Regions from separate parts of the Pseudomonas bambusae genome, predicted to be linked through region 1. Evidence: predicted binding sites of a transcription regulator. Region 1 holds the regulator's gene; the other holds the start of a gene.
What was found. The regulator FliA, encoded in region 1, starts transcription of late flagellar genes. The targets are predictions, from matches to a motif close to CTAAAGTTTNNNNNNNNNNNGCCGNTAA.
Positions count from the first base shown of each region.

Region 1 (5,842 bases):
TGGCGCGCAAGCCCACAGCCACTTTCACATAGAACCCTGGCTCTGGATTTCAGAAGCCGAGGCTGGATAGCAGATCGTCTACATCATCCTGACCGGATACGACGTCTTCACGTTTATCGGCATGAATCTGCGGACCTTCACCCTTGGAATGAAGTTTTTCCTGTTCTTTTTGCTTACGGAACTCTTCCTGGTCGTGTTCGATCCCGGCGAAGCGATCGACCTGACTGGCCATCAGCACCAACTTGAGCAAATTACTCTCGACTTCGGTCACCAGTGTGGTCACACGCTTGATCACCTGACCGGTCAGGTCCTGATAGTCCTGAGCCAGCAGAATGTCGTTCAGGTGGCTGGCGACCTCGTGGGTCTCCTTCTCGCTGCGGGTCAGAAAACCTTCGACGCGGCGGGCCAGATCACGAAACTCTTCAGCACCGATTTCGCGGCGCATGAAGCGGCCCCAATCGACGCTCAACGCCTTGGCGTCGGCGCTCAGGCCGTTCATCAGCGGTGTGCTCTGCTCCACCAGGTCCATCGTGCGGTTGGCCGCGCCTTCAGTGAGGCGGACAACGTACGACAGACGTTCGGTGGCATCCGTGATCTGCGACACTTCCTCGGCTTGCGGCATGTGCGGGTCAATCTGGAAATTGACGATTGCACTGTGCAGCTCGCGCGTCAGCTTGCCCACTTCCTGATACAGGCCGCGGTCCCGGGTCTGATTAAGCTCATGGATAAGTTGCACGGCGTCGCCGAACTTGCCTTTTTCGAGGCTGGCGACCAGTTCTTGTGCGTGTTTCTTCAGGGTCGACTCGAAGTCACCCATTGTCGAATCTTTGGAATCCATAGCGCCCTCACAGCGGACATCAGGAATTGACGCGCTCGAATATCTTCTCGATTTTTTCTTTGAGCACCTGAGCCGTGAAAGGCTTGACCACGTAACCGTTCACGCCCGCCTGAGCGGCTTCGATGATCTGCTCGCGCTTGGCTTCGGCGGTCACCATCAACACAGGCAGGTGACGCAGACGTTCGTCGGCACGCACCTGACGCAGCAGGTCGATGCCGGACATGCCAGGCATGTTCCAGTCGGTCACCAGAAAGTCAAAAGCACCGCTCTGCAGCATCGGCAATGCGGTGGTACCGTCATCTGCTTCGGCCGTGTTGGTGAACCCAAGGTCACGCAACAGGTTTTTTATGATCCGCCGCATCGTTGAAAAGTCATCAACGATGAGGATTTTCATGTTCTTGTCCAATTCGACCTCCAAGCAGTCTTTAACGCGCCCAGTGCCTGGACGCGCGTTCAATCAATACCGGCAACATCGCTCCACCGGTCACACGAAAACGAGGGGGCCTTTCGAAGAAACACGTGATGAGCGCCACGGAAAAAGTCCGAAGACCTGATCCCAGCGGCTCCTGCCTTGTCCCTTTTGCTTCCCACACAACGCCTTGCACAGCCGGCCTTACCACCCAAAACGCAGGCATCTTTGTGAAAAGACGGGCCCGCGTCAATGCGTCAACGCGCGCGCCATTCTCCCAACCGGCCCCGCAGACGTGCGGCGCACTGGCTATGCAGCTGGCTGACACGGGATTCGCTGACCCCCAAGACCTCCCCGATCTCTTTGAGGTTCAGCTCTTCGTCGTAGTACAACGCCAGCACCAGGCGCTCACGCTCGGGCAGGTTGGCGATGGCGTCCGCCAGCGCGCTCTGGAAACGTTCATCTTCCAGATCCCGCGACGGTTCGAGCGACTGGCTCGCGCCGTCCTCGTGCAACCCTTCATGCTCGCCGTCCTGCAACAGGTCGTCGAAGCTGAACAAGCGGCTGCCCAAGGTATCGTTCAGAATCCCGTAGTAATCGTCGAGACTCAATTGAAGTTCGGCCGCAACCTCGTGATCTTTAGCGTCGCGACCGGTTTTCGCTTCAATTGCACGAATCGCGTCACTGACCATGCGCGTATTGCGGTGGACCGAGCGTGGCGCCCAGTCCCCCTTGCGCACTTCATCGAGCATCGCGCCGCGAATACGAATGCCGGCGTACGTCTCGAAACTCGCACCCTTGGTGGAATCGTATTTGGTCGACACTTCGAGCAGGCCGATCATGCCGGCCTGGATCAGATCCTCGACCTGCACGCTGGCCGGCAGACGCGCCAGCAAGTGGTAGGCGATGCGCTTGACCAAAGGGGCATAGCGCTCGATCAGCTCATACTGAGAATCTTTGGACGATTTGCTGTACATGCGATAGCCACTTGCAGTCATGACACAGGCCCTGCACTGGTCTGATGAACCAGGCGCTCAACGAAAAATTCAAGGTGGCCTCGCGGGTTCGCCGGCAATGGCCAGGTATCGACCTTCTGCGCGATGGCCTTGAACGCCAGCGCGCATTTGGAACGTGGAAACGCTTCGTACACCGCACGCTGCTTCTGCACGGCCTTGCGCACGCATTCGTCGTACGGCACGGCGCCGACGTATTGCAGGGCCACGTCGAGGAAGCGGTCGGTGACCTTGGTCAGCTTGGCGAACAGGTTGCGGCCTTCCTGAGGGCTCTGCGCCATGTTAGCCAGCACGCGGAAACGGTTCATGCCGTAGTCGCGGTTCAGCAGTTTGATCAGCGCGTAGGCGTCGGTGATCGAGGTCGGTTCATCGCAGACCACCAACAGCACTTCCTGCGCGGCGCGCACGAAGCTGACCACCGATTCGCCGATCCCGGCAGCGGTGTCGATCACCAGCACGTCCAGGTTGTCGCCGATGTCGCTGAACGCCTGAATCAGACCCGCGTGTTGCGCAGGGCTCAGGTGAACCATGGTCTGGGTGCCCGACGCCGCAGGCACGATGCGCACACCGCCCGGGCCCTGCAACAGAACATCGCGCAGCTCGCAGCGTCCTTCAATGACGTCCGCCAAGGTGCGTTTAGGGGTCAGTCCCAACAATACGTCAACGTTGGCGAGACCCAGATCGGCGTCCAGCAACATGACGCGACGTCCCAGCTCAGCCAGGGCCAGCGAGAGGTTCACTGACACGTTGGTCTTGCCGACGCCACCTTTGCCACCGGTCACCGCGATAACCTGTACGGGATGCATGCTGCCCATGTTAATTTTTTACCTTGTCTTGCTTAGACCAAAGCCACATTTCGGGCTGCACGTTCACTGCGTGAACAATGCTTGGCAGACCATCGATGCAGGTATATTCCACTGTCATTTTCCTTACCTAGCCCGCGCGCTTGCCGGGGCTGTGATAAAGATCCGCAAACATATCCGCCATCGCTTCCTCGCTAGGCTCCTCCTGCATCTGAACGCTGACAGCCCTGCTGACCAACTGATGCCGACGTGGCAGATGCAGATCATCCGGAATGCGCGGGCCATCGGTGAGATAGGCCACGGGCAATTCATGTGTCACCGCCAGGCTCAGCACTTCGCCGAGGCTGGCGGTTTCGTCGAGCTTGGTCAGGATGCACCCGGCCAAACCGCAACGCTTATAACTGTGGTACGCCGCCGTCAGCACCTGCTTCTGGCTGGTGGTGGCGAGCACCAGGTAATTGCGCGCCTTGATCCCGCGACCGGCCAGACTCTCCAGTTGCAGGCGCAGGGCCGGATCACTGGCTTGCAGGCCGGCGGTGTCAATCAACACCACACGCTTGCGCAGCAACGGCTCCAGCGCCTGAGCCAGCGATTGACCGGGGTCAACGTGGGTCACCGGCACATTCAGGATGCGGCCCAGCGTCTTGAGCTGTTCCTGCGCCCCGATGCGGAAGCTGTCCATGCTCACCAGCGCGATGTTTTGTGCGCCGTACTTCAACACGTAACGCGCCGCCAGCTTGGCCAGCGTTGTGGTCTTGCCCATGCCTGCCGGGCCGACCATCGCAATCACACCGCCCTCTTCCAGCGGCTCGACATCCGGGGTGACGATCATGCGCGCCAGGTGCGCCAGCAACATGCGCCAGGCGTGGGGCTGATCGTCGGTGTCCGGCACCATCGCCAGCAGGTCACGGGACAGAGGCCCCGACAGACCGACGCGTTGCAGACGGCGCCACAGGTTCGCCTGTTGCGGGCGGCTGCCTTGCAGTTGGTTCCAGGCCAGCGAACCCAGCTGGACTTCCAGCAGTTCACGCAGGCCATTCAATTCAGAGCGCATCGAGTCGTACGCACGCTGGCTGATGCCCGGCTCGACCGATTGACGCTCGGCGCGTTCAGCACGATCAGCCGCAATGGCCGCGTGGATCGACGGGCGAAAGGGTTCGTCCAGCGTCGGTTCGATCTGTTTGCTGTCGTCCATGGCCACGCCGGTGAACAGCTGGCGATTGGCGACGGTGTCCAGTTCGCTGCGATGGGTCAGCTCGGCCTGAGCGGTTACGATGCGCGATTGGGTCTTGCGCAGTTCGTCTTCCAGCTCGATGTTCGGCACGCGCGGGGCCAGCGCAGACAATTTGTAGTCCAGTGCGGCAGTCAGTTCCACACCGCCCGCGATCCGCCGATTCCCGATGATGGCGGCTTCAGCGCCCAGCTCATCGCGAACCAGTTTCATGGCTTGTCGCATATCGGCGGCGAAAAAACGCTTAACTTGCATGACTCACTACCTCAGCCGTTCGGCCCGACAGTCGCTACGATGGTGACTTGCTTATTGTCAGGAATTTCCTGATACGCCAAAACATGCATGTTCGGGACGGCCAGGCGTCCAAAGCGGGACAACATGGCGCGAACCGGACCTGCGACCAACAAAATAACCGGCTGACCCTGCATCTCCTGACGCTGCGCCGCTTCGATCAACGAGCGCTGAAGTTTCTCAGCCATGCTCGGTTCGAGGAGAACGCCTTCTTCCTGACCCTGTCCTGCCTTCTGCAGACTATTGAGCAATATCTGTTCCAACCTTGGCTCAAGCGTGATAACAGGCAGCTCCGGCTCAATGCCGACAATGCTTTGCACGATGGCGCGGGACAATCCGACCCGTACGGCCGCCACCAATGCGGCGGTATCTTGACTCCGCGCAGCGTTGTTGGCGATGGCCTCGGCAATGCTGCGAATATCGCGTACCGGGACCTGTTCCGCCAGCAGCGCTTGCAACACCTTGAGCAGCGCCGACAACGACAGCACGCCAGGTACCAACTCTTCAGCCAGTTTGGGCGAGCTTTTAGCCAGCAACGTCATCAGTTGCTGAACTTCCTCGTGCCCGATCAGCTCATGAGAGTGTTTGTAGAGAATCTGGTTCAAGTGGGTTGCCACTACGGTGCTGGCGTCGACCACGGTGTAGCCGAGAGACTGCGCCTGGGCGCGCTGGGAAATCTCGATCCAGACCGCTTCGAGCCCGAACGCCGGGTCTTTGGCAGTGATGCCGTTGAGGCTGCCAAACACCTGACCGGGGTTGATCGCCAACTCGCGGTCCGGGTAAATCTCGGCCTCGGCGAGGGTCACGCCCATCAGCGTCAGGCGGTAGGCACTCGGCGCCAGGTCGAGGTTGTCGCGAATGTGAACGGTCGGCATCAGGAAGCCCAGCTCCTGCGACAGCTTCTTGCGCACGCCCTTGATCCGCGCCAGCAGTTGACCACCCTGATTGCGGTCCACCAGTGGAATCAGGCGATAGCCCACTTCCAGGCCGATCATGTCGATCGGCGTCACGTCGTCCCAGCCCAGCTCTTTTGACTCTTGGGCGCGATTCGGCGCAGGCAGCAAGTCCTGCTGGCGCTTGACTTCTTGAATCGCAGCCAGCTTGACCATGTTCTGTTTCTTCCACAGCAGGTAAGCGCCACCCGCCGCCGCCAGCCCGAGGCTGATGAACGAGAAGTGCGGCATGCCGGGCACCAGACCCATGACGATCATGATGCCAGCGGATACGGCCAGTGCCTGGTGCGAAGCGAACATCTGG
Region 1 covers NZ_CP151650.1:4,720,775-4,726,616, forward strand. Annotated here, with positions in the region: gene AAEO81_RS21530 (protein phosphatase CheZ) at 50-838, opposite strand; gene AAEO81_RS21535 (chemotaxis response regulator CheY) at 858-1,232, opposite strand; gene fliA (RNA polymerase sigma factor FliA) at 1,505-2,245, opposite strand; gene fleN (flagellar synthesis regulator FleN) at 2,242-3,075, opposite strand; gene flhF (flagellar biosynthesis protein FlhF) at 3,194-4,549, opposite strand; gene flhA (flagellar biosynthesis protein FlhA) at 4,561-5,842, opposite strand, start outside.

Region 2 (5,842 bases), 2.0 Mb from region 1:
ACCGCCAAGCCCCACCACACACCTTCAGCGCCTTGGCTGGCCAAGAAACCCAGCCCCCACGCCAGCGGCGCGCCGACGACCCAATAGCTGGCCAAACCGATGAGAAACGTCGTCTTGGCATCCTTGAAGCCCCGAATGGCGCCCATCGCGATAGTCTGGGTGCCGTCGAGAATCTCGAACCATGCGGCAATCGCCAACAGTTTCACCGCCAACTCGACGACGCTCTGGTATTTCGGATCGTTCAGGTCGACGAACAGCCCGATCACCACGTGCGGCGCCACCCAGAACAGAACCCCGAACGCCAGCATCAGCAGCCCTCCGAAGGTGATGCCCACGCGCCCAGCCGTACGCGCCTGCAGCAGATTGCCGCCGCCGTAATGCAGGCCGATGCGCATCGTCACCGCGTAGGAAATCCCGACGGGAATCATGAACGCCATCGACACCGACTGCAGCGCGATCTGGTGCGCCGCCATCTGCGTGCTGCCCATCGCGCCCATGCAGAAGGCTGCGAAGGTGAACAGTCCGACTTCCACCGCGTAGGTGCCGCCAATCGGCAGGCCCAGCCGCCACAACTCTTTGAGGCTGGCGCGCGACAGGCTCATCAGACCTACGTGTAAAGGGTACGCGGCGTACACCTTGTGGTAACGAATGTGCAGCCAGAGTGCCAGCGCCATGCTGTTGGTGACAATGGCGGTGACCAGCCCGATCCCCATCAACCCCCAATGCGGCAACCCGAACAGGCCGTGAATAAAGGCGTAGTTGAGGCCGAAGTTGGCCGCGACCCCGACCAGGCTCACCACCATCACCGGCGTCGCGCGGCCCAACGCGCTGGTGAACCCGCGCAACGCCATGAAACTCAGCAGGCCCGGCAGCGCCAGCGGCAAGGTCAACAGGAATTGGCTGGCCATGTGAACGTTGGCTTCGGCCTGGCCGAAGTGCAGCAGAATCGGCGTCAGGTTCCAGAGAATCAGCGCGGCGACCAGCGCCATGCCCCATGCGAGCCAGAGGCCTGCTTGAGTCAGCCGCGTCGCGCCGAGGTCATCATTGGCGCCTTTGCGAATCGATACCAGCGTGCCCACCGCGGCCATCACGCCCACGCAGAAAAATGAAACGAAGTTATAGCTCGCCGCCCCCAGCCCACCGCCCGCGAGAGACTCCGGGCCGAGCTTGCCCATCATCACCGTGTCGGTGAAGACCATCAGCATGTGCGCCATCTGCGACGCGATCAACGGCCCGGCCACGCGCAGGATGATCCACAATTCTTTGAAGGCGTTCTGTTGCATGTTCGCGGCGCTCGGGAGGGGTGAGGCATTGATGAGCAGGCCATTGTCGTGATTCGAGGTGTAATGCACAAAGGGATAAATCCGATCATTGGCATGAGTAAAACTCATCCTGAGAATTTTGCAGTACAGTGCCGAGATCGCTATCACGCCAAGAGGAATGCGCCCGATGCCTCGTAGTCTTCCGCCTTTGTATGCGCTCCGTGCATTTGAAGCTGCCGCGCGGCACAGCTCATTTACCCGCGCCGCCGAAGAACTGTCGATCACACAAAGCGCGGTCAGTCGGCACATTCACACCCTTGAGCAGCACTTTGCCTGCCGATTGTTTCGTCGCAACGGACGCAATCTGCAATTGACCGAGGCGGCTCGGGAGCTGTTGCCGGGGGTTCGTGAAGGGTTCTCGGCGCTGGAGCGGGCGTGCAGTGCGCTGATGGCTGAAGAGGGTATTTTGCGCATGAAAGCACCCTCGACGCTGACCATGCGCTGGTTGCTGGCGCGGCTCAGCCGGTTTCGTCATTTGCAGGTGGGCAATGAGGTGCAACTGACGAGCGCGTGGATGGACATCGATAACGTCGATTTCGCTCAGGAGCCCTTTGACTGCGCGGTGTTGCTGAGTCGTGGGCATTTTCCCCCGGACTGGGAGGCGACCTATCTTTTTCCGGAACTGTTGATTCCGGTGGGATCGCCCAGCCTGCTTGATGACGCGCCTTGGGATGTTGCGCGACTGGCCAGCGCTGAATTGCTGCATCCCACGCCGGATCGCCGGGATTGGCGCAGTTGGCTTGAGCGCATGGGTTTGTCGGATCAGGTCTCGCTCAAGGGGGGACAGGTGTTCGACACCCTGGAATTGGGGATGATCGCGGCGGCGCGGGGATATGGGGTGTCGATGGGCGACCTGCTGATGGTGGCCGAAGACGTCCTCCAGGGCCGGCTCAGTCTTCCGTGGCGTACGGCGGTGGTCAGCGGCGAGAACTATTACCTCGTCTGGCCCAAGACCCGCCCGGGGGGAGAGCGGTTGCGCAGACTCAGCGATTTCCTGCAGGGCGAGGTGCAGGCGATGGAATTGCCGGATGTGACGATATTGGAGTGAGCATGCCTCGACAGCGAGGCTCACTTTCCCTGTCGGCCACCGGTTCTTCTGTGGGAGCGAATTCATTCGCGAAAAATAGTCCAGCCGCTAGAGGAGTGTTGGTTGTGCCGCCGCATCGCGAATGAATTCGCTCCCACAGGTTATGTGTCATGCCGAATCGCCTTCCGTCCTAAGACCCCGTGTAGGACTCAAGTATTTTCGGTGTCAGCCGAAGGTGTTATTACAGAGCCGACAACAATCGATCGGCCTATCGATACCCTCTATTAGAAATCAGCCCGAACGGTACACCTGAGGTCAGGACGATCCGGTCGTTTGGCAAGGAGTTTTCATGCCTCAACCCCGTGCCCGCATTGCCTCGCAGCTTGGCATCGCCTTGGCCGTCATCCTGGCGGTCGTCATCAGCGGCAGTACCCTGTTCGCCTTGCGTTCGCTGGATTCGGCGAACCTCGTTATCCGCGAAGAGCATATGGGCAGCGAAGCGCGGTTGTTGGCCGATCAGCTCAATACGTTCCACAGCACTTTGCGTGACAGCACTCAACGTTTGAGCGGGCTGTTCGAGAAGCGCTTCAGTGGCGGCCTGACGTTGCAGCCCGAGCAACAAATCACCGTTGCCGGGGTACAAACGCCTGCGCTCCTGCTCAATGGCAATCCGCTGAACAATGACTTCGCCGAAGTCGACGACTTCAAGAAAATGACGGCAGGCGTCGCGACAGTCTTCGTGCGCAACGGCGACGACTTCATCCGGGTCAGCACCTCATTGAACAAGCAGGACGGTTCCCGCGCCATCGGCACCGTACTGGATCACAAACACCCGGCGTACGAAAAATTGCTCGCTGGGCAGAGTTACGTGGGTCGCGCGCTGTTGTTTGACCGGCTGTACATGACCCAATACACCCCTGTGCGGGACGCGGGCGGCAAGGTCATCGCCGTGCTGTTTGTGGGCTTCGATTACACCGACGCGCAGAAGTCGCAGTTCGACAACCTCAAAAGCTTCCGCATCGGCTCGACCGGCTCGTTGGCCCTGCTCGACGAACAGAACAAATGGCTGGTGCCGCCAGCGGGCGTGAAGGATCTGGATCAGGCGAGCAAAACCTTGGCCGAATTCGTCAAAACCCCTAACAAAGGCCGTTTCTGGCAAGACGCAGGGGATGATTTCTACACGGTCGCTGAACCGTTCTCCGGTGGACCATGGATCGTGCTCGCCACCATGCCTAAAGCGGAAATCAGCGCCGTGACCTGGAGCGTCGGCACCCAACTCGCCATCGGTAGCCTGTTGGCGATGCTGATCGCAGTCGGCTCGGCGATCTGGCTGTTGCGCAGCAAATTGCAGCCGCTGTCGGACCTTGTGAATCAGGCCGAAGCCCTCGGCGCCGGCGACCTGAGCGTGCGCCTGAACGTGACGCGCCACGACGAAATCGGCCAGTTGGCCAACAGCTTCAACCAGATGGGCCAGGCGCTGGAAACCATGGTGTCGCATATTCGTATCGCGGCTCAGGAAGTCAGCGGGCGGGCGCAGGCGTTGTCTGGCCTGTCGGGCGGCGCGTACGAAGGCATGGAGCAACAGTCCGGTGAGATCACCAGCATGGCCGGCGCCGTCGAAGAGTTCAGCGCCACGGCCCTGACCATCGCCGACAACATGGGCAACACCGAGCGTCTGGCCCAGGGCAACGCCCAGCAAACTCGCATTGGTCGCGCATCGATGGAAGAAGCGTCGGCGTCCCTTGAGCAGATCGCCGGTTCGCTGGGTAGCACCGCCGCCGTGATCGACACCCTCGGTCAGCGTTCGCAGGAAATCGGCGGCATCGTCAGCGTCATCACCTCCATCGCGGAGCAGACCAACCTGCTTGCCCTCAACGCCGCCATTGAGGCTGCGCGGGCAGGGGAGCAGGGGCGCGGATTCGCTGTGGTCGCTGATGAAGTGCGTAATCTCGCCTCGCGCACCCGTCAGGCCACCGACGAAATCTCCGGCATGATCGCCAGCATCCAGCAGGAAACCGGCAACGCCATCAGCACCATGGAGCAGGGCAACACGCTGATGCAGGAAGGCCTGTCGCGTAACGCCAAAGTGGCCGCCGCACTGGCCCATATTGACGAGCAAAGCCGCTCGGCGGGCGAGCAATTCGCGTCGATCACCACCGCGACCCAAGAGCAAAGCAACACCGCGACGCTACTCAGTGCCAACTTGCAAAGCATTGCACTGGCCAACAGCGAACAGCGCGAAGTGGTGTCGAACCTGGCGGTGACGGCGCAAGAGTTGAACGCGCTGGCGGCGGACCTGCGCAAGGAAGTGGACCGCTTCAGGTAAAGGAAAACCTAGCTGCCCATGACATTTTGCAGGCGGATAGCGAGTTCGATGGCGAAGCGTCGTTCCGGCGTTTCAACATCGATGTCGAACAGTTCCTGAATGCGCGTCAGCCGATAACGCAGCGTGGTGACATGCACCCCCATCGCATCCGCGCAGGCCTGGCTGCGGCAACAGACTTGCAGGTAGGTCGAGAGGGTTTCGAGGTACGGCGTGCCGTGCTGTTTGTCGTGAGCGATCATGGCCCCCACGCTGTCGGCGACATAAGCGCGAATGTCTTCGCCGCCGACCGCTGCGATCAGCATCGGCATCGGCCCGAAATCCTGGCCTGAGAGGGGCCCGGTTCGTCCGAACGAGCGGGCAATGTCGATCATCCGGCGGCAACGCTCCCACGCCACGGGATAATCGTTCAGTGTCGTGCAGCAGCTGCTGGCCAGCACGATGGGTTCGACGGACAGGTAATGCATCAGGTCGTCAGTGATGCGGCGCATGACCTTGGTGATTCTCTCGGCGCCTTTTTCCCCTTCGAACGGCACAAGACACACCAGCCCCTTATCGATGGCGATCACCGTCGCGTCCATCCCGGCGCGTTGCAGGATGCGCGATGCGTTGTGATGGAAGTGGCTGGGCGCGGTGGCGTGCTTTTTCGCCCCGTCGGAAAAGTCCACGACGATCATCTGTTGCGGCGCGTTGAGATGAATGTCCAGCCGCTGCGCCCGTTGCAGCACGTCGTTGGCGTCCCGCCAGCGGCGCTCGATGACCTCGAAAAACAGCTCGGTCTGGGTGCGGGTTTCGAAGCGGAAGCGAATGACGCTGCGCATCATCTGCACGCTCAGGGCGAACTTGGCGCTTTCCAGCATCAGTTGGTCCAGCTCGCTCAGCGACGGCGCAACGGCAAACAGCACCAGTGCGCCCACCAGTTCGTGATCGACCGTCAATGGCTCGATCTGCGCCTTGAAGGTGAAATGCCGCGTGCCGTCGTCGAGGAACAGATTGACTGGCGTGCGCACTGAGCTGTTCAAGGTGTCGCGACAGGTTTTCGAAATCTGCGAACTGAGCACCCCTGCCACGGCGTTCTGCCAGCTGGCGTCGTCGAACATCAGTGTGTCCGGCGAGCGTCCCGCGATGACCTGGTTCGCCGCGAAATCCACCGCCACCAACGGGCTGGGC
Region 2 covers NZ_CP151650.1:6,703,625-6,709,466, reverse strand. Annotated here, with positions in the region: gene AAEO81_RS30135 (NorM family multidrug efflux MATE transporter) at 1-1,283, opposite strand, end outside; gene AAEO81_RS30130 (LysR substrate-binding domain-containing protein) at 1,450-2,370, shown strand; gene AAEO81_RS30125 (methyl-accepting chemotaxis protein) at 2,699-4,675, shown strand; gene AAEO81_RS30120 (helix-turn-helix domain-containing protein) at 4,684-5,842, opposite strand, start outside.
Region 2: a site for FliA is predicted at 2,558-2,585, ahead of AAEO81_RS30125 (methyl-accepting chemotaxis protein). Genes of this name have one in related genera too.